4 regions of the Klebsiella sp. F11 genome follow, and region 3 is predicted to be linked to each of the others. Evidence: predicted binding sites of a transcription regulator. Region 3 holds the regulator's gene; each other region holds the start of a gene.
The links. The regulator Fur, encoded in region 3, represses iron uptake genes when iron is present. The targets are predictions, from matches to a motif close to ATAATAATGAGAACNACTATCAA.

Region 1 (7,670 bases), 1.5 Mb from region 3:
GCGTATCCGGTCGCAGACACGGCGGTCACGACTCTGCCGGTGCTGAGCCTCAAGGGCGGCAATCTGTGCGGAGGTCAGTTTTACGTTCATGGCCTGAGCATGATCCTCAGCACCGACGAAATCAAGCAGTTTCAATGATCACGGGTATAGCTTTTGGATACTGCCCAGAACAAGCAATTGCAGCCAGACAGGACCCGCGGCGGGATCGACAAACTGAGGAAGAAAAGCAAACATGAACAGCAGGGATTTTGGATTAGTCAGGCTGTTCAGGGCGCCTTCCTTAACGGCATTCCAGTCAGAAATTTTTGCAGTTTTCCGCAGACGGGTATCTGTGCCTGAAGTCGCAATCATTTTTATGCCCAGCCATATCAGATGATGTAGCCCCCTGAAACACCGGACAGTAGCTGTATCTCCAGATAAGAGATAGGCTTAAATATATGTCTAACAACCATGTTAATTTTGAGATGACCGGGATCCTGTTAGGGCAAGAAGCCCGTAAGCGTAAGACTCCGCAAGAGAAAATTGCCATCATCCAGCAAACAATGGAGCCGGGTATGAATGTCTCCCACGTTGCTCGTCTGCACGGTATTCAGCCCAGTCTGCTGTTTAAATGGAAGAAGCAATATCAGGAAGGTAGCCTCACCGCCGTTGCGGCCGGAGAGGAAGTGGTTCCGGCTTCGGAGCTGGCGACTGCACTCAAACAGGTCCGGGAACTACAGCGTCTCCTGGGTAAGAAGACGATGGAAGTTGAGATCCTCAAAGAAGCGGTGGAGTACGGCCAGTCGCGAAAATGGATAGCGCACGCGCCCTTGTTGCCAAAGGACGGGGAATAGCTCTGGTTAGTCGCACCATGAGCGTGTCGCGTGCGCAGTTATCACTGCGGGTGAGCCGCTCTGCCGACTGGCAGGACAGGCGCAGCAACCGGCGTAATGACGAAGCTGATGCAGAGATACTGTCGGAGATCCTCGGCATCATCAGCGACATGCCCAGCTACGGTTACCGGCGGGTGTGGGGTATCCTGCGTAAGCAACGCCGTGTAGAGGGACTTCCACCGGTGAACGCCAAACGGCTTTACAGGATAATGAGCGAACATAATCTGCTGTTGTTGCGTGATAAACCAGAGCGTCCGAAGCGGGAGCATAAAGGCAAAATCGCGGTAGCGGAAAGCGATATGCGCTGGTGTTCAGACGGCTTCGAGTTCGGTTGTGACAACGGCGAGAAGCTTCGGGTGACGTTCGCACTGGACTGTTGCGACCGGGAGGCCATAGACTGGGCAGCGAGCACGGGAGGCTACGACAGTTCAACGGTACAGGATGTGATGCTGAGGTCAGTGGAAAGGCGCTTCGGTAGCACGCTGCCGGGTAAACCAGTGCAGTGGCTGACAGATAACGGTTCAGCGTACACCGCGCATGAAACGAAGAAGTTCGCGCGAGAACTGAATCTGGAGCCGTGTACAACAGCGGTGAGCAGCGCACAAAGTAACGGCATGGCCGAACGGTTCGTGAAAACGATGAAGGAAGATTACATCGCGTTCATGCCAAAACCAGATGTGGGAACAGCGCTACAGAACCTTGCAGCGGCGTTCAATCACTAGAATGAAAATCACCCGCACAGTGCGCTGGGATATCACTCTCCGAGAGAGTACCGGCGGCAGCGGGCATCGTTAACTTAAGATACAAAAGCTGTCCGGAGATGGCGGGTCAAGATCACCCAGCCATATCAGATAAGCCGCACCAGCCCACCTTAGCAGATCTAGCGCAACCGGCCATGCATGAACAATGGTTAGCAGCCCCAGGACAAGAAAAGAAACTTGCACAAAACCTGCTACAAATACGTTGCCCAGTACCGTAAGCAGTGCAATACGTCTTCCCTGACCAACTCCTCTGGCGATAGTCAGCATCATGTCTGGCCCCGGAGAAATCTCCAGAAGCGTCAGCGCGAGAAGGAAAGTCATAAACGTTTCGATGGAAGGCATCTTAGTTGAGTCCGGAAAAATATTTTCGCCACGTTACCTCAGCCCGATGCGGGCCGAAAGCAGAATATACTATAACGCCCGCTTCTGGCACATTGCGGGCGTTATCAAAGCTATAATAGCCTCAATCAATTCCGGCCCCTGATTCTTAACGTTATCCACCGCGCGGGAAACAGGGTGCCATGTGAAATGAATGGTCTGCTGGTACCGCACCATCTGCAATTATCTCCTCCGCCTCTTTCCCACCGATATCCTGCCTCACCCAGTAGCCCGCAGCTTCAGGAACCAGAACGAGCGGCCGACGGTCGTGAATAGCGACCAGCCCCTGATCGGCAGCAGCGGTCACAATCAAAAATCCCTCGGCTTCATCGCCGCGTTCAAAAGGCACGCTGCCGATCGCCGCCATAAAATGGGCTTTCCGTTTTTCCGGTGAATGAAGTAAGGCTGTTTCTTGTCACCTTAACGCCTCCACTCAAACCAGCCATCCGTAAAACAGATCGCCCGGCCATGCTGCCAGAGGGGCCTAAACATCCGGCTGGTTGCCGCGGTTTCTACACGAGCATTGATGAGCGCAGGTTTATCCCACAACCCGGGCGCGTATCCTCACAGTGAACCGGATCGAGGTGCAGTTGTTGGTTACGTTCGCTCAGCAACAGAACTTTGGCACCGGCGCAACGTTGTAACGGCCGATCGGTTCAGGGTTAAACGCAATATTCCGCTCGGCCTCTTCGGCCAGATAAGCCAGGTATTCTTCACGCGTTTGTGATTGGGCAAAACGTCCACACGTAGTCACCTCCTGCGGTCAGACTGAAAGCATCGATGTTGGAATAGAGCCGGAAAGAACCGCGGGGGTTAATGACGGAATCACATATCCGTCAGAAGGAAAAGCTGGCGTTAGTCAGGCTATTTTTCGGGGCATAACGGGGGCAGCGGAGTTGATGGGGACACTTTTGGGGACATTAAAATGTCCTTTCACGGACTTGATTGTCCGTCTGTGTAATAGTGTAACTCGTTGAATATCGGATAAGTCGCTGAAAGGCGGATTTTTTCATCTCCTATCTCAAAAATCGGTATTTTCGATACATCTTTTCCATTGCCGCATCTTCTGCCAACCCACAGCAAATAACTTATTATTTTTCAGTCTATTAAATCGAAAAAATGAGAGCTGATAAGCAGTAAAGCAGGGTCTATGCTTATAAAAAGAGCCGTAAAAGGGTCGCAGGGGCGAATACCCCTTCTCCAGGTGGGTTGAAGTGATAATTGTTATCACTAACATGGTGAGATGCCCTGATGGCGCCAACCAATGAGGTAGACCGATGGAAGTACAAGCAGGAACCTTTAACCCCGACGATTTTAGCTGGCGTGGCCTGATTATGACGCCCGCCGCCGCCGCCCATATCCGTGACCTGGTGAGCAAGCAGCCCCCGATGCAGGGGCTGCGTCTGGGCGTGAAAACCAGCGGCTGCGCCGGCTTTGCCTACGTCATGGAGCTTATCGCTGAGCCCGCGCAAGACGATCTGCTGTTTGAGTTCGAAGGCGCGAAGCTGTGGGCGCCGCTGCAGGCCATGCCGTTTATTGATGGTACGGAGCTGGATTACGTTCGGGAAGGATTAAATGAAATCTTCAAGTTTCATAACCCGAAAGCGCAGCACGAGTGCGGCTGCGGCGAAAGCTTTGGGGTTCAGGCGGAGTAATTATGTCTCGTAATACTGAAACAACTGACGATGTCAAAACCTGGACCGGCGGGCCGCTGAATTATAAAGAAGGCTTTTTTACCCGGTTGCAGACCGACGAGCTGGCCAAGGGCATCAGCGAAGAGGTGGTGCGGGCGATCTCCGCCCGCCGCAACGAGCCGGAGTGGATGCTGGAGTTCAGGCTGAACGCCTTCAGGGCGTGGCTGGAGATGGAAGAGCCGCACTGGCTGAAGGCGCACTACGATAAGCTGGACTATCAGGACTACAGCTACTATTCCGCGCCGTCCTGCGGCAACTGCGACGACACCTGCGCCTCCGCGCCGGGGGCGGTGCAGCAAACCGGCCCCGCTGACTTTCTGACCAGCGAAGTGGAAGAAGCCTTTAATCAGCTGGGCGTGCCGGTGCGCGAAGGGCGCGAAGTGGCGGTTGACGCCATATTTGACTCGGTCTCGGTCGCCACCACCTACCGGGAGAAGCTGGCGGAGCAGGGCATCATCTTCTGCTCCTTTGGCGAAGCAATCCACGACCATCCGGAGCTGGTGAAAAAATATCTCGGCACCGTGGTGCCCGGCAATGACAACTTCTTCGCCGCGCTGAACGCCGCGGTCGCCTCCGACGGCACCTTTATCTACGTGCCGAAAGGCGTGCGCTGCCCGATGGAGCTGTCGACCTATTTTCGCATTAATGCGGAAAAAACCGGCCAGTTTGAACGCACGATCCTCGTCGCCGACGAGGGCAGCTACGTCAGCTATATCGAAGGCTGTTCGGCGCCGGTTCGCGACAGCTACCAGCTGCACGCGGCGGTGGTTGAGGTCATCATTCACAAAGATGCCGAAGTAAAATACTCCACGGTGCAGAACTGGTTCCCCGGCGATAACAACACCGGCGGGATCCTCAACTTCGTCACCAAGCGGGCGCTCTGTGAAGGTGAAAACAGCAAAATGTCGTGGACCCAGTCGGAGACCGGCTCGGCGATAACGTGGAAGTACCCGAGCTGCATTCTGCGCGGCGACAACTCCATCGGCGAGTTCTTCTCGGTGGCGCTGACCAGCGGTCATCAGCAGGCGGATACCGGCACCAAAATGATTCATATCGGTAAAAACACCCGCTCGACGATTATCTCCAAAGGCATCTCCGCCGGGAAAAGCCAGAACAGCTACCGCGGGCTGGTCAAAATTATGCCGACGGCGACCAACGCGCGAAACTTCACCCAGTGCGACTCAATGCTGATCGGGCCGGACTGCGGGGCGCACACCTTCCCGTACGTCGAGTGCCGTAACAACAGCGCCCAGCTGGAACATGAAGCCACCACCTCACGAATTGGCGAAGATCAGCTGTTCTACTGCCTGCAGCGCGGGATCAGTGAAGATGATGCGATCTCAATGATCGTTAACGGTTTCTGTAAGGATGTCTTCTCAGAGCTGCCGCTGGAATTTGCCGTGGAAGCGCAAAAACTGCTGGCGATTAGCCTTGAACACAGCGTCGGTTAACGGTCTGAGCGAAACGGGACGCCGCGATAACGCCGCCTGAATCAGACCGCCGAATTAAGGAATATACATGTTAAGTATTAAAGATTTGCAGGTATCCGTTGAAGATAAAGAGATCCTGCGCGGATTGAACCTCGATATCCGACCAGGCGAAGTTCACGCCATTATGGGCCCCAACGGCTCCGGGAAAAGTACGCTCTCGGCAACGCTCGCCGGGCGCGAAGACTATGAGGTAACCGGCGGCAGCGTTGAGTTTAAAGGCAAGGATCTGCTCGAGCTCGCGCCGGAGGATCGCGCGGGCGAGGGGATCTTTATGGCCTTCCAGTATCCGGTTGAAATTCCGGGCGTCAGCAATCAGTTCTTCCTGCAAACGGCGCTGAACGCGGTGCGCCGCTATCGCGGGCAGGAGCAGCTGGATCGCTTTGATTTTCAGGATCTGATGGAAGAGAAAATCAAGCTGCTGAAGATGCCGGAAGACCTGCTGACCCGCTCGGTCAACGTCGGCTTCTCCGGCGGCGAGAAAAAGCGCAACGACATCCTGCAGATGGCGGTACTGGAGCCGGAGCTGTGCATTCTCGATGAATCCGACTCGGGGCTGGATATCGACGCCCTGAAGATCGTTTCCGAAGGCGTCAACGCGCTGCGCGACGGCAAGCGTGCGTTTATTATCGTTACCCACTACCAGCGTATTCTCGACTATATCAAGCCTGATTACGTCCACGTGCTGTATCAGGGGCGGATCGTCAAATCCGGCGACTTCACCCTGGTCAAACAACTGGAGGAGCAGGGCTATGGCTGGCTTACCGAACAGCAGTAACGCGCTGCAGCAGTGGCATCACCTGTTTGAAGCTCAGGCGGAGCAGCGAACGCCGGAAGCGCACCAGCACCTGCAGCAGGCGCTGCGCCTGGGGCTGCCGACGCGCAAGCATGAGCACTGGAAATATACCCCGCTGGATGCGCTGCTCGGCGGCACCTTTGTCGCTCCGCAGCCCGAGGCGCTAACCGAAGCGCAGCGGGACGCGCTAGCGCTCTCCGTCGATGCCTGGCGGCTGGTGTTTATCGACGGCCGCTACAGTGAAGAATTGAGCGACGGGCTGGCCGACAGCGGCTATGAAGTGAATATTGATAACCAGCGTCAGGCGCTGCCCGATGCGCTGCAGCCGGAGCTGTTTCTGCACCTGACCGAAAGCCTGGCGCCGACGGTGACCCGCATTCGCGTGAAGCGCAACCAGCGCCCCACGAGGCCGCTGCTGATTATGCACGTGACGCGCGGGCTGGCGGGTGAAGAGATGAATACCGCCCACTACCGGCATCACCTGGATCTGGAGAGCGGCGCGGAGGCGACGATTATTGAGCACTACGTCAGCCTCAACGAGCAACGCCATTTTACCGGCGGACGCCTGACCGCTACGGTGGCGGATAACGCGCATCTGCAGCATATCAAGCTGGCCTTTGAAAACCCGCAGAGCTTCCACTTTGCCCACAACGACCTCTCGCTGGGGCGCGATGCGTCGGCCTTTAGCAGCAGCTTCCTGCTCGGCGGCGCGGTGCTGCGCCAGAATACCAGCGCGCAGCTGCGGGGTGAGAACAGCAACCTGCGGATCAACTCGCTGGCGATGCCGGTGAAAAATGAGGTCTGCGACAGCCGCACCTGGCTGAACCATGACGTCGGCTACTGCAACAGCCGCCAGCTGCATAAAACCATCGTCAACGATAAAGGCCGGGCGGTCTTTAACGGCCTGATTAACGTTGCGCCGAACGCGATTAAAACCGACGGCCAGATGACCAACAACAATCTGCTGCTGGGCCGGCTGTCGGAGGTGGATACCAAGCCGCAGCTGGAGATTTACGCTGATGACGTCAAATGTAGCCACGGCGCCACCATCGGGCGCATCGACGACGAACAGCTGTTTTACCTGCGCTCGCGCGGCATCACCGGGCAGGCGGCACAGCATATGATCCTGTACGCTTTCGCCGCCGAGCTGACGGAAGCCATTGACGACGCGGCGCTCAGGCAGCAAATCCTCGCGCGCATCGGTCAGCGCTTACCGGGAGAGGCAGCATGACGTTTTCTGTTGAACGAGTTCGCGCGGATTTTCCGCTGCTCGGCCGGGAGGTCAACGGCCAGCCGCTGGTCTATCTGGACAGCGCCGCCAGCGCGCAAAAACCGGAGGCGGTGATCCACGCCGAGGCGGAGTTTTATCGCCACGGCTATGCCGCCGTGCATCGCGGTATTCACACCCTCAGCGCGGAGGCGACGACGCGCATGGAGCAGGTTCGCCAGCAGGCGGCCACCTTCCTCAACGCGCGCTCTGCGGAAGAGCTGGTGTTTGTCCGCGGGACCACCGAAGGCATTAACCTGGTGGCCAATAGCTGGGGCAACGCCAACGTGGGGGCCGGGGATAACATCATCGTCAGCGCGATGGAGCACCATGCCAATATCGTTCCGTGGCAGCTGCTCTGCGCCCGGGTCGGCGCCGAGCTGAGGGTGATTCCGCTCAATCCGGACGGAACCCT
Region 2 (7,670 bases), 1.5 Mb from region 3:
CGACGATAATTGCAATAGTATATCAAACGCTTCTGGCTGAATTGATTCAGGTCAGACCAAACGGCGGTAATTTATACAAATAATGCCGGGCTGCCCCACATTTTTACATCGAGTTTACAGACTATAACTCAAAGCTTAAAAAACGCCCTGCCGCGCCAGCGGCACCACAGAACAGGGGTCCTGATGGATAATGACATCAGAACCCGGAAAACGGTGCAGAATCTCCTGCTCCACCTGGTCGGCAATGACGTGCGCCTGAACCAATGGCAGGTTATCTTCCATTTCCAAATGTATTTGAATAAAGCGAGTCGGCCCTGACTGCCGCGTCCGTAGATCGTGTGCTCCGCTGACGCCCGGCCATGCGGTCACGATATTGATAATGTCCTGACGTTCCTCATCAGGCAGCGCGCGGTCTAACAGCGACTGGACGGCCTCATAGGCCATACGCAGCGCGCTATACAGAATATAGACGCCAATTCCCAGCGCAAATAGCGCATCGGCACGATGCCAGCCGTACCAGGAGAGGCCCAGCGCCACCAGAATAGCGCCGTTCATCATAACATCAGACTGATAATGAAGCATATCTGCGCGCACCGCCTGACTCTGCGTTTTTCTCACCACCCAGCGCTGAAACGTCACCAGCACCAGCGTACTGAACAGCGCAATCAGGGTCACAATCATCCCGATGCCCGCCGCCTGCATCGGTTCCGGGCGCGCCAGATGCTGAATGCCGGTTAAAAACAGGAACAGCGCCGACCCGGAGATAAACATACTTTGCGCCAGCGCCGCCAGCGACTCGGCCTTACCGTGGCCAAAGGTATGCTCCTCATCGGCAGGCTGCAGCGAATAGCGCACCACCAGGAGGTTGGTTAACGAAGCGGCAATATCCACCAGCGAGTCCACCAGCGCAGCCAGAATACTCACAGAACCGGTGTACCACCACGCAAAAATTTTGATCAAAAGTAACGTGGAGGCCATCACCGTCGCCGCAACAGCCGCACGACTCACCAGCCGGCCATAAGATTGATTCATAAACGCTCCTTCACCCGCAATGCGCTTAGTATAACCCGATCTATTGCGACGACGGATGGCAAGCGGGGGGTCGTTTAGCTGAATGACAGGCAAAAAAAACCCCCACATCATGTGGGGGAAGACAGGGATGGTGTCTATGGCAAGGAAAACAGGGTTTGTTACTGGGGTTGCACGGTATTGCTACTACTTGAAAGCATCTTCGCTGAGCCTTTCTGCATCCTTACAACCTCACGCAGCTGATCCATTCGCTGCTGGTGCTTAGCATTTAAAACCGCTTGCTGCTCTGGCGTTAACAGGTGGTACATCTGGTTGCGAACCTTCGCCATTTCGATCTGGCGGTCAACCTGTTCCTGCGCCATCTTATCGGCCTGAGCGCGCACAGCGTTTTCATCAAAATTTTCTGCGATGACAAGGCGATGCATTGTCTCCATTTCGCTAACATTAACGGGTAACCTATCGTGGCGTGCCCGTTGCATAAGATCTCGTAACTGCTGCCGTTGCTGTTCGGTTAAACTTATGCCATCAAACATATGGCCCTGGCTGCTGCGCTGCGCCCCTTCTTCTCCCGGGAGCCAGTTAACGCTGGTAACGACTTCAGCGGCCTGGCTATAAGCACTTAGCGCCAGCGTTGAGGCCATGACGGCAGCAATAACATTGCGCATCACATACTCCCAAAACGTTTGTGTCGCGATTCAACGAGAGACAGTCTACGATTCGGGCTGCAAACATGCGTCAGGGGGTGTAAAACAACGTAAAGTCATGGATTAGCGAGCCTTGATGACGTAATTTCTGCCTCGGAGGTATTTAAACAATGAACAAAATCCTGTTAGTTGATGATGACCGGGAGCTCACCTCCCTGTTAAAAGAGCTGCTCGATATGGAAGGCTTTAACGTGCTCGTGGCCCATGACGGGGAACAGGCGCTGGCTCTCCTGGACGACAGCATCGATTTACTTTTACTTGATGTGATGATGCCGAAGAAAAACGGTATCGATACGCTTAAAGAGTTGCGTCAGACACACCAGACTCCCGTTATCATGCTAACTGCCCGCGGTAGCGAGCTGGATCGCGTTCTCGGCCTTGAACTGGGCGCGGATGATTATCTGCCTAAGCCGTTTAATGATCGTGAGCTGGTGGCGCGCATACGCGCGATTCTGCGCCGTTCCCACTGGAGCGAGCAGCAGCAAACCACCGAAGTGGGCTCGCCGACGCTGGAGGTTGACGCATTGAGCCTCAATCCAGGCCGCCAGGAAGCCAATTTCGATGGTCAAACGCTGGAGCTGACCGGCACGGAGTTCACCCTGCTGTACCTGCTGGCGCAGCACCTTGGCCAGGTGGTCTCTCGTGAGCACCTGAGTCAGGAAGTATTGGGTAAACGCCTGACGCCCTTCGACCGCGCCATCGATATGCATATTTCTAACCTGCGGCGTAAGCTGCCGGAACGAAAAGACGGCCACCCGTGGTTTAAAACCCTGCGCGGGCGCGGCTATCTGATGGTCTCAGCTTCATGATTGGAAGTTTAACCGCACGCATCTTCGCTATTTTCTGGCTCACGCTGGCGCTGGTGTTGATGCTGGTTCTGATGCTGCCTAAGCTGGATTCGCGCCAGATGACCGAACTTCTGGAAAGCGAGCAACGCCAGGGCATCATGATTGAGCAGCACGTTGAGGCCGAACTGGCAACCGATCCCCCCAACGATCTGATGTGGTGGCGTCGTCTGTTTCGGGCGATAGATAAATGGGCTCCGCCGGGACAGCGCCTGCTGCTGGTCACCAGCGAAGGGCGCGTTATCGGCGCAGAACGCAACGAAATGCAGATCATTCGCAACTTTATCGGCCAGGCCGATAACGCCGATCATCCGCAGAAAAAACGCTACGGTCGTCTGGAAATGGTCGGCCCGTTTTCCGTCAGGGATGGCGAAGATAATTATCAGCTCTATCTGATCCGCCCCGCCAGCACGTCCCAATCCGATTTCATCAACCTGCTGTTTGACCGTCCGCTGCTGCTGCTTATCGTCACCATGCTGGTCAGCGCCCCGCTGCTGCTATGGCTGGCGTGGAGTCTGGCAAAACCGGCGCGTAAGCTGAAAAACGCCGCCGACGAGGTCGCCCAGGGGAACCTGCGCCAGCACCCGGAACTGGAAGCCGGCCCGCAGGAGTTTTTAGCCGCCGGGACCAGCTTTAACCAGATGGTCACCGCCCTGGAACGGATGATGACCAGCCAGCAGCGTCTGCTCTCCGATATCTCCCACGAGCTACGCACGCCGCTTACGCGCCTGCAGCTGGGCACCGCGCTGCTGCGCCGCCGCAGCGGCGAGAGCAAGGAGCTGGAGCGTATTGAGATGGAGGCGCATCGGCTGGACAGCATGATCAACGATCTGCTGGTGATGTCGCGCAATCAGGCCAACAACGCGCTGGTTAGCGAGACGGTAAAAGCCAACCAGCTGTGGGGCGAGGTGCTGGATAACGCCGCCTTTGAGGCCGAACAGGTAGGGAAATCGTTCACCGTGGAGTATCCGCCGGGGCCATGGCCGCTGTACGGCAACCCCAACGCGCTGGAAAGCGCGCTGGAGAATATCGTCCGCAACGCCCTGCGCTACTCGCATACCCGAATTTCGGTGAGCTTCTCGGTGGATAAAGACGGTATCACGGTTAACGTCGATGATGACGGGCCGGGCGTCAGCCCTGAGGATCGCGAGCAGATTTTCCGTCCGTTCTACCGCACCGACGAAGCGCGCGATCGCGAGTCAGGCGGTACCGGCCTGGGGCTGGCGATTGTCGAAGCCGCTATTCAGCAGCATCGCGGTTGGGTGAAGGCCGACGACAGCCCGCTGGGCGGCCTGCGGCTGACCATCTGGCTGCCGCTGTATAAGCGCACCTGACGAGATGTCCCCCGGCCTGCGTCCGCAGCCGGGGGAGCATTATTTTCCCCACAGTCGGCGGGAACTATCTTCGATCTGCCCACTTAAACGCCGCTTCTGCATGGTGCGGCTCCAGCTTACCGACAGCCCCGCCGCAGAGAGCAGGCGATGATACTGCTCATCATCAAACGGCATATGCCAGGCAATCGCGCCGGCCTCGTGTACGCTGATATCGCTCACCCGGGACACCAGCTCCAGCGGCGCGTCGCAGGACACCACGCCCCCCGCCACCACCCGATACAGCCAACCGGTTTTGCCGCTATTCTGCATTCGCTGGGCCATATCGCTGATAGCAAAATGGAAATTGAGCTTAAAGCACGGCGATCGCGGTTGCGTCACCTGAATCAGCGCCTCGCCCCAGCGAAAGATATCGCCGATATAGACGTTTTTCTCGGTCATCCCTTCTGCAGAGAGGTTTTCGCCAAAGGCCGGCGCGCAGAAAAGGCCGGCCTGCTGGGGGAATTCGCGGACCCAGTCGGCGTAGTGCTCACGCGGGTACTGGCAGAGCGCGCGATCCGGACCGCCGTGAATTTTCGTTTCCGCCTGCTCATCGCCTTCCAGCCCCAGATCGCCGAGGGTTAACTCGCCATCGACCTGGATTTTCCCGATGGCGCTCGGACGGCTTCCTTCGTAATCCCTTATTTTGCCTACAAAGACGTTCACCGGATAGTGCATCTGCTGCCCCCTGCTACAGGTATAAAAAAAGCGAGTCATCAGACTCGCTTCTCGGTCAGCACAATGCAACCTTATTTTTTGGCGGCAAAACGCGCTGCGGCTTCGTCCCAGTTAACCACGTTCCAGAACTCTTTGATGTAGTCCGGACGACGGTTCTGGAATTTCAGGTAGTAAGCGTGTTCCCACACGTCCAGGCCCAGGATCGGGAAACCGGAAGCGCCGGAGATAGCTTCACCCATCAGCGGAGAGTCCTGGTTCGCGGTAGAAACCACGGCCAGTTTGTCGCCTTTCAGCACCAGCCACGCCCAGCCGGAGCCGAAACGAGTGGCTGCCGCTTTCTCAAACTCGGCTTTGAAGTTATCAACGGAGCCGAAATCGCGCTCGATAGCCGCTTTCAGGTCGCCCTGCAGGGTGGTACCGGTTTTCAGGCCTTTCCAGAACAGGCTATGGTTAGCGTGACCGCCCGCGTTGTTACGCAGAGGACCTTTTTTGTCAGCCGGCAGCTGATCCAGTTTAGTAATCAGCTCTTCAACAGACAGATCGGCGAATTCCGGCAGGCTTTCCAGCGCAGCGTTGGCGTTGTTAACGTAAGCCTGGTGGTGCTTAGTATGGTGGATTTCCATAGTCTGCTTGTCGAAATGTGGTTCCAGGGCGTCATAAGCGTACGGCAGGGCTGGCAGTGTAAAACTCATAATCATCTCCATTATTGTCGAGCGGCTGCGAGTGTTAAGGCCGCGTAAGCAGTTGGTTCATTATAGTTAATTAAATGATATTGAAAACGCTTATCAATGCCGTATTTTTAATAAGGTTATAACAGAGTGTGATACCTGCGATTTTGTGAGCTGGAACAAGTAATTAAGCCGTTGGTTGCCAGAGTTTTCCAACACGTGGCAACAGCCTGAAGGCGATAAAACTGACCGATTTTTACACTCATCGGGTCGGAAGAAGATTTATCCGATAAAAAATAGATGAGGATAAGATCAATGAATCACGCGATTACGATGGGCATTTTTTGGCATTTGATAGGTGCGGCCAGTGCAGCCTGTTTCTATGCTCCGTTCAAACAAGTTAAACAGTGGTCATGGGAAACCATGTGGTCTATCGGCGGGATTGTCTCCTGGCTGATCCTTCCCTGGACTATAAGCGCCATGCTGTTGCCTGATTTTTGGGCCTATTACGGCTCCTTCAGCACCTCGACTCTGCTACCGGTCTTCCTGTTCGGCGCAATGTGGGGGATCGGCAATATCAACTACGGCCTGACCATGCGCTATCTCGGCATGTCGATGGGGATCGGTATCGCCATTGGTATTACCCTGATCGTCGGAACGCTGATGACCCCCATTCTCAACGGTCAGTTCGGGGTTTTAATCAATACCAAAGGCGGCCAGATGACGCTGCTCGGCGTGCTGATCGCAGTGATTGGTGTCGCTATTGTGACCCGCGCGGGGCAGCTGAAAGAGCGCAAAATGGGCATTAAAGCCGAAGACTTCAATCTGAAAAAAGGCCTGCTGCTGGCGGTGATGTGCGGGATTTTCTCGGCGGGGATGTCGTTTGCGATGAACGCCGCCAAACCGATGCACGAAGCCGCCGCGGCGCTGGGGGTCGACCCGCTATACACCGCCCTGCCTAGCTACGTGATCATCATGGGCGGCGGCGCGCTGGTAAACCTCGGATTCTGCTTTATTCGGCTGGCCAAAGTGAAGAATTTGTCGATAAAAGCGGACTTTTCACGGGCAAAACCGCTCATCGTCGCCAATATTCTGCTTTCCGCACTCGGCGGCCTGATGTGGTACCTGCAGTTCTTTTTCTACGCATGGGGCCACGCCAGCATTCCGGCGCAGTACGACTATATGAGCTGGATGCTGCATATGAGCTTCTACGTGCTGTGCGGCGGGCTGGTTGGGCTGGTGCTGAAGGAGTGGAAAAACGCCGGGCGGCGTCCGGTCAGCGTGCTCAGCCTCGGCTGCGTGGTGATCATTATTGCCGCCAATATCGTTGGCCTTGGGATGGCGAACTAAATCGCCTGGGCGGCGACGCGACTGCGTTGCCGCCACTGTCCCGGCGTCATGCCAATCTCACGGTTAAAGACCACCGAAAAGTAGTTACTGTCTTCAAATCCGCACTGCATGGCGATTTCGCCGATCAGCCGCTCCGTATGCTGCAGCAGATACTGCGCGTGGCAAATTCTCAGCTGACGTAAATAGTGGTTGATCGTCATCCCCGTCTGCTGGCGAAACTGCTGGCGCAGGGCGCGCTCGCTGCACGCCTCCCGTGCGCAAAAGCGATCGAGAAAAAAAGGCCGGTTCAGGCTGCCCGCCAGCTCGGTCAGCAGTTTATCAAGGAGGGCTTCGCTTTGGGTCGCCGCCAGGTTGTCGGTCGCATAGCGATGCCGGTGCAGGCTCAGCGCCAGCTGGGCGAACAGCAGTTCGGCCATCTGGTTGGCCTGGGCGTCGCTGCGGTTGCTCTCCTGCTCAAGCAGGGTAATTACCTGCCGCACCTGGGTCATACCGGAGCTGCCAATTCGCCAGTGCGGAAGCCACGGCGTACCGAACAGGCCGGGAATATGGGCCGCCCAGTCAAAGTTGAGCCGCAGCCGATCCGGGCAGTAGATGACGTTTTGCAGGACCAAATCGTTAACCGAGGCGTAGGAGTGCTTATCTTCGGCGCGGATATAGAACAGATCGCCGCGGGTAATGCGCCACGGGCGATCGTTAAGCACGTGCAGGCCGTTTCCCCGCCATACCAGCACCAGTTCGCAGAACTCGTGGGTATGCTCGGCGAAAACGTTTTGCGGGTAGCGATCCGCTACCGCCACCGCCTGAGAGGGCGAGGCAAAAAACTCATCTTTGCGAAGAATCAACTGACCGGCCACCGCGACAACTCCAGGCGCAAATAACGTTTCATTATTCGCATTTTTGCTCGCTAAAACGTTGACTGCTCTCGCGTTACTGAAGAATGGCGTCGCGCCCCTGGCGGACATCGCGCGGCGACCAGGAAAACTCTCGGCGAAAAAGCGTCGAAAAGTGGTTACTGTCGCCGAACCC
Region 3 (7,670 bases):
CGCGTAGAGAAGGACGCAGAGGGCAATTTCACCACGATCTTCTGTACCTATGATGCCGATACGCTGAGCAAAGATCCGGCGGACGGCCGCAAGGTGAAGGGCGTTATCCACTGGGTGAGCGCGGCGCACGCGCTGCCGGTAGAAATTCGCCTGTATGACCGCCTGTTCAGCGTGCCGAATCCGGGCGCCGAAGAGGATTTCCTTGCCGTCATGAACCCTGAATCGCTGGTTATCAAGCACGGCTTTGCCGAGCCGAGCCTGGCGCAGGCGCAGGCCGGTAAGGCCCTGCAGTTTGAGCGTGAGGGCTACTTCTGCCTCGACAGCCGCTATGCAAGCGCTGACCATCTGGTGTTCAACCGCACCGTTGGTCTGCGCGATACCTGGGCGAAGGTCGGCGCATAAACCCGCGTCGCCGCATTGCCATCAAAAACGCCGCATCCGCGGCGTTTTTTTATGCCCGCAGCTATTGGCTGGCGTAGTTATTTTCGCGATGCGAATTAATCTTGTTTACAGCCGGTAATATATCCCGTCGGGTCCGTTCGTTATTATTGTGTAAAAATCCTTTGTAAGCGCTTTCATCTCAACTTTTATCCTGATTTTGCAAATACTTCCGCGCTAAATGTACGAAATATAAGGCTGTAACAAACAGACATAGATTATGTGCGCTTTGTCATAATCTTAAGCTTTGGTCGGCGAAAGAGATTGATAATTCGCGTCACGAAAAATAGTCTATCCATAGCGGATATGCGAACTTTTACCGCCCCGCTTTTTAGCAGTCTTATTTATTTTTCGCGGCTTGCCTTTGGCTCCGCGTTTTAAAACGTCAAAGAGGATATGCACATGCGTACGTTTAGTGGCAAACGTAGTACGCTGGCGCTGGCTATTGCCGCCGTCACCGCGATGTCGAGCTGGATCGTTGTTCCGCAGGCCAGCGCAGCAGGTTTTATTGATGATTCCACATTAACCGGCGGTATCTATTACTGGCAGCGCGAGCGCGACCGTAAAGACGTCACCGACGGCGATAAGTACAAAACCAACCTTTCGCATTCAACCTGGAACTCCAACCTGGATTTCCAGTCCGGCTACGCTGCCGATATGTTTGGTATTGACGTGGCGGCCTTTACCGCCATTGAAATGGCGGAAAGCAGCGAAAGCGGCCACCCCAACGAAATTGCCTTCTCCTCAAGAAATAAAGCCTACGACGAAGATTACTCCGGCGATAAGAGCGGAATTAGCCTCTACAAAGCGGCGGCGAAATTTAAGTTTGGCCCGGCGTGGGCGCGCGCTGGCTATATTCAGCCAACCGGGCAAACGCTGCTGGCCCCGCACTGGAGCTTTATGCCGGGCACTTATCAAGGTGCCGAAGCCGGAGCCAACTTTGATTACGGCGACGCCGGCGCGCTGAGTTTCTCCTACATGTGGACCAACGAATATAAAGCGCCGTGGCATATCGAGATGGATGATTTCTACCAGAACGATAAGAAGACCAAAGTCGATTATCTGCACTCTCTGGGCGCCAAATATGATTTTAAAAATGACCTCGTGCTGGAGGCCGCGTTTGGCCAGGCTCAGGGCTATATCGACCAATATTTTGCCAAGGCCAGCTATAAATTTGACGTTGCCGGCACCCCGTTAAACACCAGCTATCAGTTCTACGGCACCCGCGATAAGGTCAGCAACGGCGGCGTGAACGATATTTATGACGGCACCGCCTGGCTGCAGGCGCTGACCTTCGGCTACAAGGTTGCCGACGTGCTGGACCTGCGTCTGGAAGGCACCTGGGTTAAGGCCGAGGGCCAGCAGGGCTACTTCCTGCAGCGTATGACTCCAACCTACGCATCCTCTAACGGCCGCCTGGACGTGTGGTGGGATAACCGCTCCGACTTCAACGCCAACGGCGAAAAAGCGGTGTTCTTCGGCGCCATGTATGACATGAAAAACTGGAATATGCCGGGCTGGGCGTTTGGCGCGTCTTACGTTTACGCATGGGATGCGAAGCCGGGCAAAATGGCGACGCCAGATGCCTACTACAACGCGGATAAGCGTCTGGAAGAGTCGGCCTACAGCCTCGATGCCATGTATACCGTACAGGACGGCCGGGCGAAGGGCACGCTGTTCAAGCTCCACTTCACCCAATACGACAACCACTCCGATATTCCAAGCTGGAGCGGCGGCTACGGCAACATCTTCCAGGATGAGCGCGACGTGAAGTTTATGGTTATTGCCCCGTTCACTATTTTCTGATGCCGCAGCGGCGGGCGTAAGCCTGCCGCCAGTCCGTGAGGTTGATTATGAAAAAGCTATTGCTCATCGCCATGCTGGCATCGGGCCTGGTGGCCTGTACGCAGTCACCGGCGCCAAAAGAAGACAGTAAACTGAAGGATGCCTATAGCGCCTGTATCAATACGGCGGAAGGGAATCCGGATAAAGTTCAGGCCTGCCAGAGCGTGCTGAACGTTCTTAAAGAGGATAAGCAGCATCAGCAGTTCGCCACGCAGGAAAGCGTGCGCGTGCTGGATTATCAGCAGTGTATCCAGGCGACCCGCACCGGCAACGATCAGGCGGTGAAGGCCCGCTGCGACCAGATCTGGAAAGAGATCCGCCGCAACAATACCCGGCCCTGATTTCCCCCGTACTTCCTATTTGTGGGCATAAAAAAAGCCAACCTTCGGGTTGGCTTTTTGCTGCTTACGCTGCGGGAAATTATTTTTCCAGCGGATCATGCGCGTGTTCATCTTCGCGGCAATCGCCTTCCGCACAGTGGCCGTACAGGTACAGGCTGTGGTTGGTCAGGCGGATGCCGTGACGGTGGGCAATTTCACGCTGACGCGCTTCGATGGAGTCATCGCTGAACTCAATCACTTTGCCGCAATCGAGGCAAATCAGATGATCGTGATGATGCTGCTGCGTCAGCTCGAAAACGGATTTACCGCCTTCAAAGTTATGGCGGGTAACAATGCCGGCATCATCAAACTGGTTCAGTACGCGATAAACGGTAGCCAGACCGATCTCTTCACCCATGTCGATCAGGCGTTTGTATAAATCTTCCGCGCTGACGTGATGGTTATCCGGCCCCTGCAGCACTTCCAGAATTTTTAATCGTGGAAGTGTGACTTTCAGGCCAGCCTTCTTCAATGCGGTATTGTTGTCAGTCATGCGGAATCTGTCCTGTTGCTAAACGATCTACTTCCATTAGCGGAAGTAATACAGAGAATCACCCGATGTAACGCGTCTCATTATAGAACTGCCATGATGAAATGAAAACCGCAAGCATCGAGCCTTGTATGCTGTCAAAAACGAGGCACAGGCTACAAACTGCGTCACGTCTCCTCGTTAAATCAGAGGACATTGTACAGATATGTGATTAAAAGTTAAAAACTTGTAGCTATTAGTTTTATTGCTTTTACCTATTAATACGGCGATATCCCAAGATAGCGCCGTTAACGATCAGGCGTTTTTGATTTCTTCGAGGTGCAGTTCTTCAGAAACCTGCTTAACCCATTTCTCTACGCGCTCGTTGGTCAGCTCAGGCTGACGGTCTTCATCGATAGCCAGACCGACGAAATGGTCGTCATCGGCGAGACCTTTAGAGGCTTCGAAATGGTAGCCCGCGGTTGGCCAGTGGCCGACGATGGTTGCGCCGCGCGGTTCGATGATATCGCGAATGGTACCCAGCGCGTCACAGAAGTATTCAGCGTAGTCTTCCTGGTCACCGCAGCCAAACAGGGCGACCAGCTTACCGTTGAAATCGACCTCTTCCAGCGTCGGGAAGAAATCGTCCCAGTCACACTGCGCTTCACCGTAGTACCAGGTCGGGATGCCCAGCAGCAGAATGTCATGAGCCTGCAGATCTTCTTTGCTGCTTTTGGCAATGTCGTGAACATCAGCAACGTCTTTACCAAGCTGCTTTTGGATCATTTTTGCAATATTTTCGGTGTTGCCGGTGTCGCTGCCAAAAAAGATGCCGATGATTGCCATGAGTAAAATAACCTCTTGATACTTAATGATGTGGTAGTGGCGTAATGCCCGCAGATAACGGCAATCATAGCAGAACAGGGGAGGGGGCGGAAACAGCAATCACGCCCGACTGCACACTCTGCTACATGAAAGTGCTGTTTTTGCGGTTTCTCAGACTTTACCCTGGCTATGCAGGGCTGCCAGCTGGTTCATCAACATCTCTTCAATCAGATCGCTGCGGTTCATATTGCGGGCATCGGCCAGCTCATTGAGCGCATCGACCGCTTCAGCGTTGAGCTTAAGCTCCACGCGCTTTAAGCCGCGAACTTTGTCGCGTTTAAGCTGATTGCGTTTATTGATGCGCAGCTGTTCGTCGCGCGAAAGCGGATTGGTCTTTGGTCTACCCGGGCGACGCTCGGTTGCGAACAAATCTAATGTCGTACGGTCCGTTTGTTCTTTTGCCATGATTCAGAGTGACTTCGGGGAAACGAGTTGTCGGGCCATTGCCGACACAGATAGCGCGCCATAATACATCAGGCGAACCGCTGCGCCAACGACCGCGGGCATTCTGCGGCGCGGTCGGGCAGTTTTTAGCCAGTTATGCCGCTAAAGAGGAGAGATATCGGCGAATGGCGCGCAATACCGCTTCCGGTTTCTCCGCATGGACCCAATGGCCCGCGCCGGCAATCACGTGCGCGCGGGCCTGGGGGAACTGCGCCAGCAGCGCGTCGCGATACTCGTCGGTCACGTAGGGAGAGTTGCCGCCCGGGATAAACAGGGCCGGATGCGGCCAGGCGGGAACCGGCTGCCAGCCAACGATATGGCTATATTGATCCCACAGGACCGGCACGTTAAACCGCCACTGGCCGTCAACGAAGGACTTCAGCAGAAACTGAATCACCCCCTCTTCCTGCAGATGCTGGCGCATGATTGCCGCCGCCTGCTGACGGGTCGCGGCGCCGGTGGCGGTCACGGCGTTGATGGCGGCAAAGATTTCGTCATGGCGGCGGACGTGATAATCCACCGGCGCGATATCGATAGCCACCAGGCCGTCGATGCGCTCCGGGGCCAGGGCGCTTAGCGCCATCACCGCTTTACCGCCCATTGAGTGGCCAATAAAGGTCGCTTTTTCCAACTGCAGATCGTCAAGGGTGTCGAGCAGATCCTGCGCCATAGCGGCGTAGGTCATCTGCGGATCGCGCGGGGAAAGACCGTGATTGCGCATATCGACCTGCAGGATATCGTAGTCGGCAACCAGGTCGCGCGCGAGGATCCCCAGGTTATCAAGGCTGCCAAACAGACCGTGAACGAGGACCACCGGGGAATTATTGTGCGGATTTTGCGCAGATTGCGCGCGGCTATTTAATTTCATGGCAAAGTTCTTTTTTTCGCTCCGTCGGGTTAGGGTATTATGTTGGACATTCTGCCATCCGGCTGCAAGACCCAGAGCTATCTGAGTTTTACCGCCATCCTGGTTTGACGCTATCCGCGGTTAGGATTTGTCCTTATAATCCTGACAACTTGTATTCAGAAAAAGATATCGCACTGGATTAAGATGAAAACAATTGAAGTTGATGATGATCTCTATCGCTATATTGCCAGCCACACCCAGCATATTGGTGAGAGTGCATCCGACATTTTACGGCGCATGCTGAAATTTTCCGCCGCTTCCCAGACCGCCACCGCCGTCGCGAAAGCCGCGCCGGCGCAGGCTCCGACCGCTGCCGTTGAGGTCAAGCCTGCCAACCCGGTGAAAGATAAGGTTCGCGCGATGCGCGAGCTGCTGTTATCTGATGAATACGCCGATCAAAAGCGCGCGGTAAACCGTTTTATGCTGGTGCTAACGACGCTCTACTCGCTGGACGGCAAAGCGTTTGCTGCGGCCACCGAATCACTGCACGGACGTACGCGTACCTATTTCGCTGAAGACGCCCGCGTTCTGCTGAAAAGCGGCAATCAGACCAAACCTAAGCAGGTACCCGGCACGCCGTGGTGGGTGATTACCAATACCAATACTGGCCGTAAATGCAGTATGATTGAACATATCATGCAGTCAATGCAATTCCCCACGGAGTTGATTGAGAAGGTTTGCGGCACGATCTAGCTTTATTCACCCTTGCATCAGAAGGATCAGGCAATGGCAATCGATAAGCGTGCGGGGCAGCCTGCACAACAGAGTGATTTGATTAACGTCGCCCAGCTGACTGCCCAGTACTATGTACTGCAGCCGGAAGCAGGCAACGCGGAGCATGCGGTGAAGTTCGGGACCTCTGGCCATCGCGGCAGCGCGGGTCGCCATAACTTCAACGAGCAGCATATCCTGGCGATTGCTCAGGCGATTGCGGAAGATCGCGCGAAGAACGGTATTACCGGTCCTTGCTACGTCGGTAAGGATACCCATGCGCTCTCCGAGCCGGCCTTTATTTCCGTTTTGGAAGTGCTGGCCGCTAACGGTGTTGATGTGATCGTGCAGGAAAACAACGGCTTCACTCCGACGCCGGCGATTTCCAACGCCATTCTGGTGCACAACAAAAAAGGTGGTCCGCTGGCGGACGGTATCGTGATTACGCCGTCGCATAACCCGCCGGAAGATGGCGGTATCAAGTACAACCCGCCGAACGGCGGTCCGGCTGATACCAACGTCACCAAAGTGGTGGAGAACCGGGCTAACGAGCTGCTGGCTTCCGGCCTGCAGGGCGTGAAGCGCATCTCCCTCGATGCGGCTCTGGCTTCTGGCCACGTCAAAAAGCAGGATCTGGTTCAGCCGTTTATTGAAGGGCTGGCGGATATCGTCGATATGGCGGCGATTCAAAAAGCGGGCCTCAAGCTTGGCGTCGATCCGCTGGGCGGCTCCGGGATTGAATACTGGAAGCGTATCGCCGAGCATTACAAGCTGGATCTGACCATCGTTAACGATCACGTCGATCAAACCTTCCGCTTTATGCACCTGGATAAAGACGGCGCCATCCGTATGGACTGCTCGTCCGAGTGCGCGATGGCCGGCCTGCTGGCGCTGCGCGATAAGTTCGATCTGGCCTTCGCCAACGATCCGGATTACGACCGTCACGGCATCGTGACCCCGGCCGGGCTGATGAACCCGAACCACTATCTGGCGGTGGCGATTAACTATCTGTTCCAGCACCGTCCGCAGTGGGGTAAAGAGGTTGCCGTCGGCAAAACGCTGGTCTCCTCGGCGATGATCGACCGCGTGGTCGGTGACCTCGGCCGTAAGCTGGTGGAAGTGCCGGTTGGCTTTAAGTGGTTCGTTGACGGCCTGTTTGACGGCAGCTTTGGCTTCGGCGGTGAAGAGAGCGCGGGCGCTTCGTTCCTGCGTTTTGACGGCACGCCGTGGTCCACCGACAAAGACGGTATCATCATGTGCCTGCTGGCCGCGGAAATCACCGCCGTCACCGGCAAAAACCCGCAGCAGCACTACGATGAGCTGGCCGCACGCTTCGGCGCGCCGAGCTATAACCGCCTGCAGGCATCGGCAACTTCCGCGCAAAAAGCGGCGCTGTCGAAGCTGTCGCCGGAGATGGTCAGCGCAAGCACGCTGGCGGGCGATCCGATCACCGCTCGCCTGACCGCCGCGCCTGGCAACGGCGCGTCGATCGGCGGTCTGAAAGTGATGACCGATAACGGCTGGTTTGCCGCTCGTCCGTCAGGCACGGAAGACGCCTACAAGATCTACTGCGAAAGCTTCCTCGGCGAAG
Region 4 (7,670 bases), 500 kb from region 3:
GAAATTATCCCCGGCTTTATCTTCGGCAGCCTCGGGATCGTGGTCTTCAGCCTGCTGGGCAAGGCGCCTTCGGCAGCGATGCAGCAGCGTTTTGCCGAGGCCGACGCGCACTATCACTCCGCGCCGCCGGTACCTGCGACCGCAGAGTAACCCTCGGCCTTCTGCTATAGCCCGCCGTCGGCGGGCTTTTTTGTGCCTGCGGCTCGCCTCCGCTGGTCGATGTGGGCTGGCGTCCTCTTGCTAATTCTCTGAAAATACGCTGATATCTCAGCACAAATAACAATGAGGATAGCAATATGAGTTTCAGACAGGGTGCGCTGGCGTTGGTGCTGGCAGGGCTGCTTGGCGGCTGCGTGGCGCCGGGCAAAACCACCGTTTCAGCGCCGGCAGCCGGCGCCTGCCCGGCGGACAATACGATGGAGCAGACCACGCTGTACTTCGGCCTCAGTCGTCCGGCGGGTAAAGATATCATCCCCGCGGAGTGGCAGCAGTTTGTTGATCGCGATGTCACCCCGCGCTTTCGCGATGGTTTGACGGTGTTTGACGCCCGCGGCCAGTGGCTGGGTAACGACGGTAGCGTTGCCCGCGAGCAGAGCAAGGCGCTGATGCTGATCCACGCTAAAGATGCGAAGAGCGAAGAGGGGATTGAAGCGCTGCGCACGCTCTATAAGTCGCGCTTCGCCCAGGAGTCGGTGATGCGCGTCGATCGCCAGGTTTGCGTGCATTTCTAAAAATCGTTCATTTATAAATAGAAGGCGGGGCCACGCCGGCCCCGCCTTGATTGTCTCCGCTGGCGTCTCGCTTACAGCACCAGCCCGGCGAAGCTGGCGGAGAGCAGGCTGACCAGCGTCGCGCCGTAGACCAGGCGCAGGCCGAAGCGGGAGACGATGTTGCCCTGCGGCTCGTTAAGCCCTTTAATGGCGCCGGCGATAATGCCAATCGAGGCGAAGTTGGCAAAAGAGACCAGGAAGACCGACAGAATGCCCAGCCCGCGCTGCGTCATGCCGGCGGCAATTTTCTGCAGCTCGATCATCGCGACAAATTCGTTGGCTACCAGCTTGGTCGCCATAATACTCCCGGCGTTCAGCGCGTCGCTGAGCGGAATACCAATCAGCCACGCCAGCGGGTAAAAGACGTAGCCCAGAATCTGCTGGAAGCTGAGGCCAAATAGGGTGGCGAAGAGGGCGTTAACGGCGCTGATTAAGGCAATAAAGCCGATCAGCATCGCCAGAATAATCATCGCCACCTTGAAGCCCGCCAGAATATATTCGCCGAGCATTTCAAAGAAGCTCTGCGACTCATGCAGCTTCTCCAGCTTAATCTCCTGTTCGCTGCCCGGGCGCGTCGGGTTAATAATCGACAGCACAATAAAGGTGCTGAACATATTGAGGATCAGCGCCGCGACGACGTATTTCGCCTCCAGCATGCTCATATAGGCGCCGACAATCGACAGCGATACCGTCGACATCGCGGTGGCGGCCATGGTGAACAGGCGGCGGGAGGAGAGATCGCCGAGCACGCCTTTATAGGCGATGAAGTTTTCCGACTGCCCGAGGATCAGTGAGCTGACCGCGTTAAAGGACTCGAGCTTGCCCATGCCGTTGACTTTAGACAGCAGGGTGCCGATGACGCGAATAAAAATGGGCAGAATGCGCCAGTGCTGAAGAATACCAATCAGCGCCGAGATAAAGACAATCGGACACAGCACGCCGAGGAAAATAAAGGCCAGCCCTTTTTCACCCATGCCGCCAAATACAAAATTGGTGCCCTCGGCGGCAAAGCCGAGTAATGAGGTGAAAAAGCCGGAGATATTTTTAACTATCCACAGGCCGCTTTCGGCGTGGAGAAAAAAGAAAGCCAGCGCAATTTCAATAACAATTAACTGGATAATATAGCGAACGCGGATTTTTTGTCGGTCGTAGCTGGCAAGCCAGGCAAGGCCGAGGATAACCGCCAGCGCCAGCAGGAAGTGTAAAAACTGTGTCATATTGTTCTTTTCGCAGGTAAATAAGGCCGCTATTTAGCCACAGCCGCTACGCCCGGTAAATATTCTGCTGCGAAAAAACCGCCGATCCCGCCCGCCGCCGCGGGGGCAGGAGAATGCTTGCCTAAGTAATTATTTTCCAGCAATTAATTTACAACTCGTCACTATTCTCTACACATTTCACTTGTGTTTCTGATTATTGTAATGATAATCACTATCAGAAATATTTACCTATCTTTGCATCCGTTGACGGCGGCTCACATTTAAGGATGTCGGCATGTTTGTTCCATTTCTCATCATGTTACGTGAAGGTCTGGAAGCAGCGCTGATTGTCAGCCTGATCGCCAGCTACCTGAAGCGCACTCAGCGCGGAAATTTGATTGGCGTAATGTGGGTTGGGGTGATCCTCGCGGCGGCGCTGTGCCTCGGGCTGGGGATCTTTATCAACGAAACCACCGGCGAATTTCCGCAGCGTGAACAGGAGCTGTTTGAGGGCATCGTGGCGCTGGTCGCGGTCTTTATCCTGACCTGGATGGTGTTCTGGATGCGCAAAGTGTCGCGTAACGTGAAGCAGCAGCTGGAGCAGGCGGTGGATAACGCCCTGCAGCGCGGTAATAACCACGGCTGGGCGCTGGTGATGATGGTCTTTTTTGCCGTGGCGCGAGAAGGACTGGAGTCGGTATTTTTCCTGCTGGCGGCGTTCCAGCAGGATGTCGGCATCTGGCCGCCGCTGGGCGCGATGCTTGGCCTCGCCACCGCAATCGTCCTCGGCTTCCTGCTGTACTGGGGCGGCATCCGTCTTAACCTCGGCGTCTTCTTCAAGTGGACCAGCCTGTTTATCCTGCTGGTCGCCGCAGGCCTCGCCGCCGGCGCCATTCGCGCCCTTCACGAGGCCGGGCTGTGGAACCACTTCCAGGACGTGGCGTTCGATCTGAGCGGCGTGCTGTCAACGCACAGCCTGTTCGGCACCTTGCTTGAAGGGATCTTCGGCTATCAGGAAGCGCCGACCGTCAGCGAAGTGGCGGTGTACTTTATCTATTTGATTCCGGCGCTGGTGCTGTTTGCGCTGCCGCCGCGTAGCAATCCAGCAGCCTCGCGTACCGCCCCGCTTAAGTAGGGCGCCGCAGGATATATCGTTACCACATACTTACCGAAAGGGATGATCATGATGACTCATTTTCGCCGTAGTGCGCTGCAGCTTGCCGTCGCAGCGTTGTTCAGCTCCGCCTTTTGCGCCCAGGCTGCGGATATTCCGCAGGTAAAAGTGACCGTTAATGACAAGCAGTGTGAACCGATGGACGTAACCGTGAAGGCGGGTAAAACGCAGTTCATCATTCAGAACCATAGCCAGAAGGCGCTGGAGTGGGAGATCCTCAAGGGCGTGATGGTGGTGGAAGAGCGCGAAAACATCGCCCCGGGCTTTACGCAAAAGCTGACCGCTAACCTGCAGCCAGGCGAATACGATATGACCTGCGGCCTGCTGACCAACCCGAAAGGCAAGCTGACCGTCACCGGTACGGCCACCAAAGATGCGGCGAAAGCCGACGCGCTGCTGAGCCTCGGCGATGCGATCACCGCCTATAAAGCCTACGTCACGGCACAAACCGCCGAGCTGGTTTCCGGCACCAAAGCCTTCACCGACGCGGTGAAAGCGGGCGATATCGAAAAAGCGAAAGCGCTGTACGCCCCGACGCGTCAGCACTACGAGCGCATCGAGCCGATCGCCGAGCTGTTCTCCGATCTTGACGGCAGCATTGACGCCCGTGAAGACGACTATGAGAAGAAGGCGGAAGATCCGAAGTTCACCGGCTTCCACCGTCTGGAAAAAGCCCTGTATGGCGACAACAGCACCAAGGGCATGGAGAGCTATGCCGACCGCCTGAATACCGACGTGCTGGAGCTGCAAAAACGCATCAGCGAGCTGGCGTTCCCGCCGTCTAAAGTGGTGGGCGGCGCTGCCGACCTGATTGAAGAAGTCGCCGCCAGCAAAATCAGCGGCGAAGAAGATCGCTACAGCCACACCGACCTGTGGGACTTCCAGGCTAACGTCGACGGCGCGCAGAAAATTGTCGACCTGCTGCGTCCGCAGCTGCAAAAAGAGAACGGCGCGCTGCTGGCGAAAGTTGACGCTAACTTCAAGAAAGTTGACGTGATTCTCGCGAAATACCGCACCAAAGACGGCTATGAAACCTATGACAAGCTGACCGATGCGGATCGTAATGCGCTGAAAGGCCCGATCACCACCCTGGCGGAAGATTTGGCTCAGCTGCGCGGGATCCTGGGTCTGGACTAAGCCGATGGCAGAACAGAAGCAATCCGACGTGAATGAGCCTTCACGTCGTCGGTTATTAAAAGGGATCGGCGCGCTAGGCGGCGCGCTGGCCATCGCCGGCGGCTGTCCGGTTGCCCATGCGGCCAAAAGCACCAGCTCGCCGGGAACGCTGGCGCCCAACGCGCGTATGGAGGCGCAGCCCTTTTATGGGCCGCACCAGGCGGGGATCCTCACCCCGCAGCAGGCCGCGATGATGCTGGTGGCCTTCGACGTGCTGGCCAGCGATAAGGCCGACCTCGAGCGCCTGTTCCGTCTGCTGACCCAGCGGATTGCCTTCCTGACCAAAGGCGGGCCGGCGCCGGACACGCCGAATCCGCGCCTGCCGCCGATGGACTCGGGCATTCTTGGGCCGTGGATCGCCCCGGATAACCTGACGATGACCGTGTCGGTCGGCCATTCGCTGTTTGACGAGCGCTACGGGCTCGCGGAACACGCGCCGAAGAAGCTGCAGAAGATGACGCGCTTTCCTAACGATTCGCTGGATGCCGCGCTCTGTCACGGCGATCTGCTGCTGCAAATTTGCGCCAACACCCAGGATACGGTGATCCACGCCCTGCGCGATGTGATTAAGCATACCCCGGATCTGCTGAGCGTCCGCTGGAAGCGCGAGGGTTTTATCTCCGATAGCGCCGCGCGGAGCAAAGGCAAAGAGACGCCGGTTAACCTTCTGGGCTTTAAGGACGGCACGGCGAACCCGGTCAGCACCGACAGCGCGCTGATGGATGAGGTGGTATGGGTCACCGCCGGCCAGGGAGAACCGGCGTGGGCGACGGGCGGCAGCTATCAGGCGGCGCGGATTATCCAGTTCCACGTGGAGTTCTGGGATCGCACGCCGCTGAAAGAGCAGCAGACGATTTTCGGTCGCGACAAGCACAGCGGCGCGCCGCTGGGGATGCAGCACGAGCACGACGTGCCGGATTACGCTAAGGATCCCGATGGCGATATTATCGCCCTCGATAGCCACATCCGCCTCGCCAACCCGCGCACGCCGCAGACGCAGTCGAACCTGATGATGCGTCGCGGCTACAGCTATTCGCTTGGGGTGACCAACTCCGGACAGCTGGATATGGGGCTGCTGTTTGTCTGCTATCAGCACGATCTGGAAAAAGGTTTCCTGACGGTGCAAAAGCGGCTCAACGGCGAAGCGCTGGAGGAGTACATTAAACCTATTGGCGGCGGCTACTTCTTTGCGCTGCCGGGCGTGGCGGATAGCCAGCACTACCTGGCGCAGTCGCTGATTGAAGCCTGACGTTCCTGCCCGCAAGGGCAGGGCGTTTTCTGCTGTTTTTCCATTCTTTTTTTGTATTTCCTGCCTTGTGTTATTTTTCTGTAATCTATTTGTCGGAAACTCTTCTGAGCTGCGATGAGAATTATTTGTTGTCTATATGTAAGAAATAAGTTGCATTAAGAATTATTTTTGATGTACTTATTACAGACGCGGTAGTTCCCGGCAGTGATGTCGTTTCACTATGGAGATCGCGAATGCCCGATTGCTGTAACGGAAAATGTAAATCTTCTTACCGTACTCATCAGCACGGGGGCCAGACTTCCGGCCGCGATTCCCACACCTCGAATTTTTCTCCAGTCACCACCGATAACCTAAACCCAGACCGGGTATGCGGTGCGCGTAGCCGCGACCCGTTGTCAATTCGACAGGCAAGCAATGGCTTACAAGGAAGCCAAACCTCAATCGTTCGTGCGCATAATCGCGTCGATATTGACGCGTGTGATGTAAACCAACAACGCAAGGTGCTATCCATGGGAAGACAAAAAGCAGTGACCAAAGCTCGTCGTGAGGCCAAACGTGTGCTGAGACAGGATTCGCGCAGCCATAAGCAGCGCGAAGAAGAATCGGTCACATCGCTTGTGCAAATGAGTGGCGTAGAAGCAATTGGTATGGCGCGGGACAGCCGCGATTTGTCGCCAATTGAAGCGCGTAATGACGCTCAGGTGCATTATTTGAATGCCATTGACAATAAACAGCTGATCTTTGCCACCGGCGAAGCCGGATGCGGGAAGACCTGGATCAGCGCGGCGAAAGCAGCTGAGGCTCTGATCCATAAAGACGTGGACAGAATTATTGTTACCCGTCCCGTTCTGCAGGCCGATGAAGACCTCGGCTTCTTACCGGGAGATATCGCCGAGAAATTCGCCCCCTATTTCCGCCCGGTGTATGACGTGCTGGTGAGAAGGCTGGGCGCTTCCTTTATGCAATACTGCCTGCGGCCGGAAATTGGCAAGGTGGAAATCGCGCCGTTCGCCTATATGCGCGGACGTACATTTGAAAATGCGGTTGTGATTCTGGACGAGGCTCAGAACGTGACCGCCGCGCAAATGAAAATGTTTTTGACCCGCCTCGGGGAGAACGTGACGGTTATCGTCAACGGCGACGTTACCCAGTGTGATTTACCCTCTGGCGTAAGGTCTGGCCTGGTCGATGCGCTGGCGCGTTTTGAAGAAGACGAGATGGTCGGTATCGTTCGCTTTACGACCGACGACTGCGTCCGCTCGATGCTCTGCCAGCGGGCGCTGAAAGCCTACTACTAGCGGTTACATGGTGTGCAAAGCCCGGGGAAACCCGGGCTTTGTTTTTTCTGCGGCCCGCCGGCGCGGTTCGCGGCTTAGCCAATCGCCCCTAGCGCATCTTCGTTGCCCTGTTTTTTTGGCAGCAGGAACAGGGTGGCGAAAATATCCAGCAGATAGAGCAGGGCCAGCAGGGTGATCGCCGCGGTAAACGACCACTGGCTGACGAACAGGCCAATCACCAGCGGCCCGAAGCCGCCGACGCCGCGCCCGAGGTTAAACAGGACGTTCTGCGCGGTGGCGCGCACTTTTAGCGGATAGGTATCGGAGATCAGCGCCCCGTAGCCGCCGATCATCCCGTTGACAAACATCCCCATCAGGGCGCCGGTAAACAGCATGACGGTAGGGTCGCGCAGCTGGGCGTAGATAATCACCATCACCACGGCGCCGACCTGGTAAATGAGGAAGATTTTCCAGCGCGAGAAGCGATCCGCCAGCACGCCAAACAGCCAGATGCCGAAGGTCATTCCGACCACCGTGACCGCCGTCCATAGCCCCGATTTGGTCAGCGAGAAGCCAAAGCTGGAGGAGAGATAGCTGGGCATCCAGATCATCAGGCCGTAGTAGCCAAAATTCTGCACCGAACACAGGATCAGGATACCGATGCTGGCCTTCGAGGTGGCGCTGTCGGCAAACAGCATCCTGATCCGCGACGTGAACGATATTTCCTGCGCGACGCGGCTATCTTTGGTAAACGCCTCCGGTTCCCCCATCCCGCGGCGGATGGCAAATGAGACCAGCGCCGGCAGGAGGCCGACCAGAAACATCCCG

Region 1: sufA (Fe-S cluster assembly scaffold SufA) is a predicted target of Fur. The motif match lies at 3,226-3,248, and genes of this name have one in related genera.
Region 2: sodA (superoxide dismutase [Mn]) is a predicted target of Fur. The motif match lies at 5,393-5,415, and genes of this name have one in related genera.
Region 4: efeU (iron uptake transporter permease EfeU) is a predicted target of Fur. The motif match lies at 2,183-2,205, and genes of this name have one in related genera.

The regions. Positions count from the first base shown of each region.
Region 1 is NZ_CM160060.1:2,493,343-2,501,012, forward strand. Features, by position in the region: gene AC1M2H_RS12380 (IS630 family transposase) at 1-90, opposite strand, end outside; partial or broken gene AC1M2H_RS12385 (LysE family translocator) at 148-384, opposite strand; partial or broken gene AC1M2H_RS12390 (IS3 family transposase) at 465-1,672, shown strand; partial or broken gene AC1M2H_RS12395 (LysE family translocator) at 1,709-1,975, opposite strand; partial or broken gene AC1M2H_RS12400 (SOS response-associated peptidase) at 2,045-2,765, opposite strand; gene sufA (Fe-S cluster assembly scaffold SufA) at 3,289-3,666, shown strand; gene sufB (Fe-S cluster assembly protein SufB) at 3,669-5,156, shown strand; gene sufC (Fe-S cluster assembly ATPase SufC) at 5,224-5,970, shown strand; gene sufD (Fe-S cluster assembly protein SufD) at 5,945-7,219, shown strand; gene sufS (cysteine desulfurase SufS) at 7,216-7,670, shown strand, end outside.
Region 2 is NZ_CM160060.1:5,489,298-5,496,967, forward strand. Features, by position in the region: gene fieF (CDF family cation-efflux transporter FieF) at 136-1,032, opposite strand; gene cpxP (cell-envelope stress modulator CpxP) at 1,191-1,694, opposite strand; gene cpxR (envelope stress response regulator transcription factor CpxR) at 1,844-2,542, shown strand; gene cpxA (envelope stress sensor histidine kinase CpxA) at 2,539-3,912, shown strand; gene yiiM (6-hydroxyaminopurine reductase) at 3,952-4,626, opposite strand; gene sodA (superoxide dismutase [Mn]) at 4,698-5,318, opposite strand; gene rhaT (L-rhamnose/proton symporter RhaT) at 5,610-6,644, shown strand; gene rhaR (HTH-type transcriptional activator RhaR) at 6,641-7,498, opposite strand; gene rhaS (HTH-type transcriptional activator RhaS) at 7,572-7,670, opposite strand, start outside.
Region 3 is NZ_CM160060.1:3,981,882-3,989,551, reverse strand. Features, by position in the region: gene glnS (glutamine--tRNA ligase) at 1-402, shown strand, start outside; gene chiP (chitoporin ChiP) at 841-2,244, shown strand; gene AC1M2H_RS19730 (ChiQ/YbfN family lipoprotein) at 2,292-2,624, shown strand; gene fur (ferric iron uptake transcriptional regulator) at 2,704-3,156, opposite strand; gene fldA (flavodoxin FldA) at 3,448-3,978, opposite strand; gene ybfE (LexA regulated protein) at 4,129-4,422, opposite strand; gene ybfF (esterase) at 4,556-5,329, opposite strand; gene seqA (replication initiation negative regulator SeqA) at 5,513-6,061, shown strand; gene pgm (phosphoglucomutase (alpha-D-glucose-1,6-bisphosphate-dependent)) at 6,095-7,670, shown strand, end outside.
Region 4 is NZ_CM160060.1:3,476,989-3,484,658, reverse strand. Features, by position in the region: gene putP (sodium/proline symporter PutP) at 1-150, shown strand, start outside; gene AC1M2H_RS17220 (DUF3574 domain-containing protein) at 297-731, shown strand; gene AC1M2H_RS17215 (NupC/NupG family nucleoside CNT transporter) at 803-1,987, opposite strand; gene efeU (iron uptake transporter permease EfeU) at 2,262-3,101, shown strand; gene efeO (iron uptake system protein EfeO) at 3,150-4,277, shown strand; gene efeB (iron uptake transporter deferrochelatase/peroxidase subunit) at 4,282-5,565, shown strand; gene phoH (phosphate starvation-inducible protein PhoH) at 6,075-6,863, shown strand; gene AC1M2H_RS17190 (MFS transporter) at 6,938-7,670, opposite strand, start outside.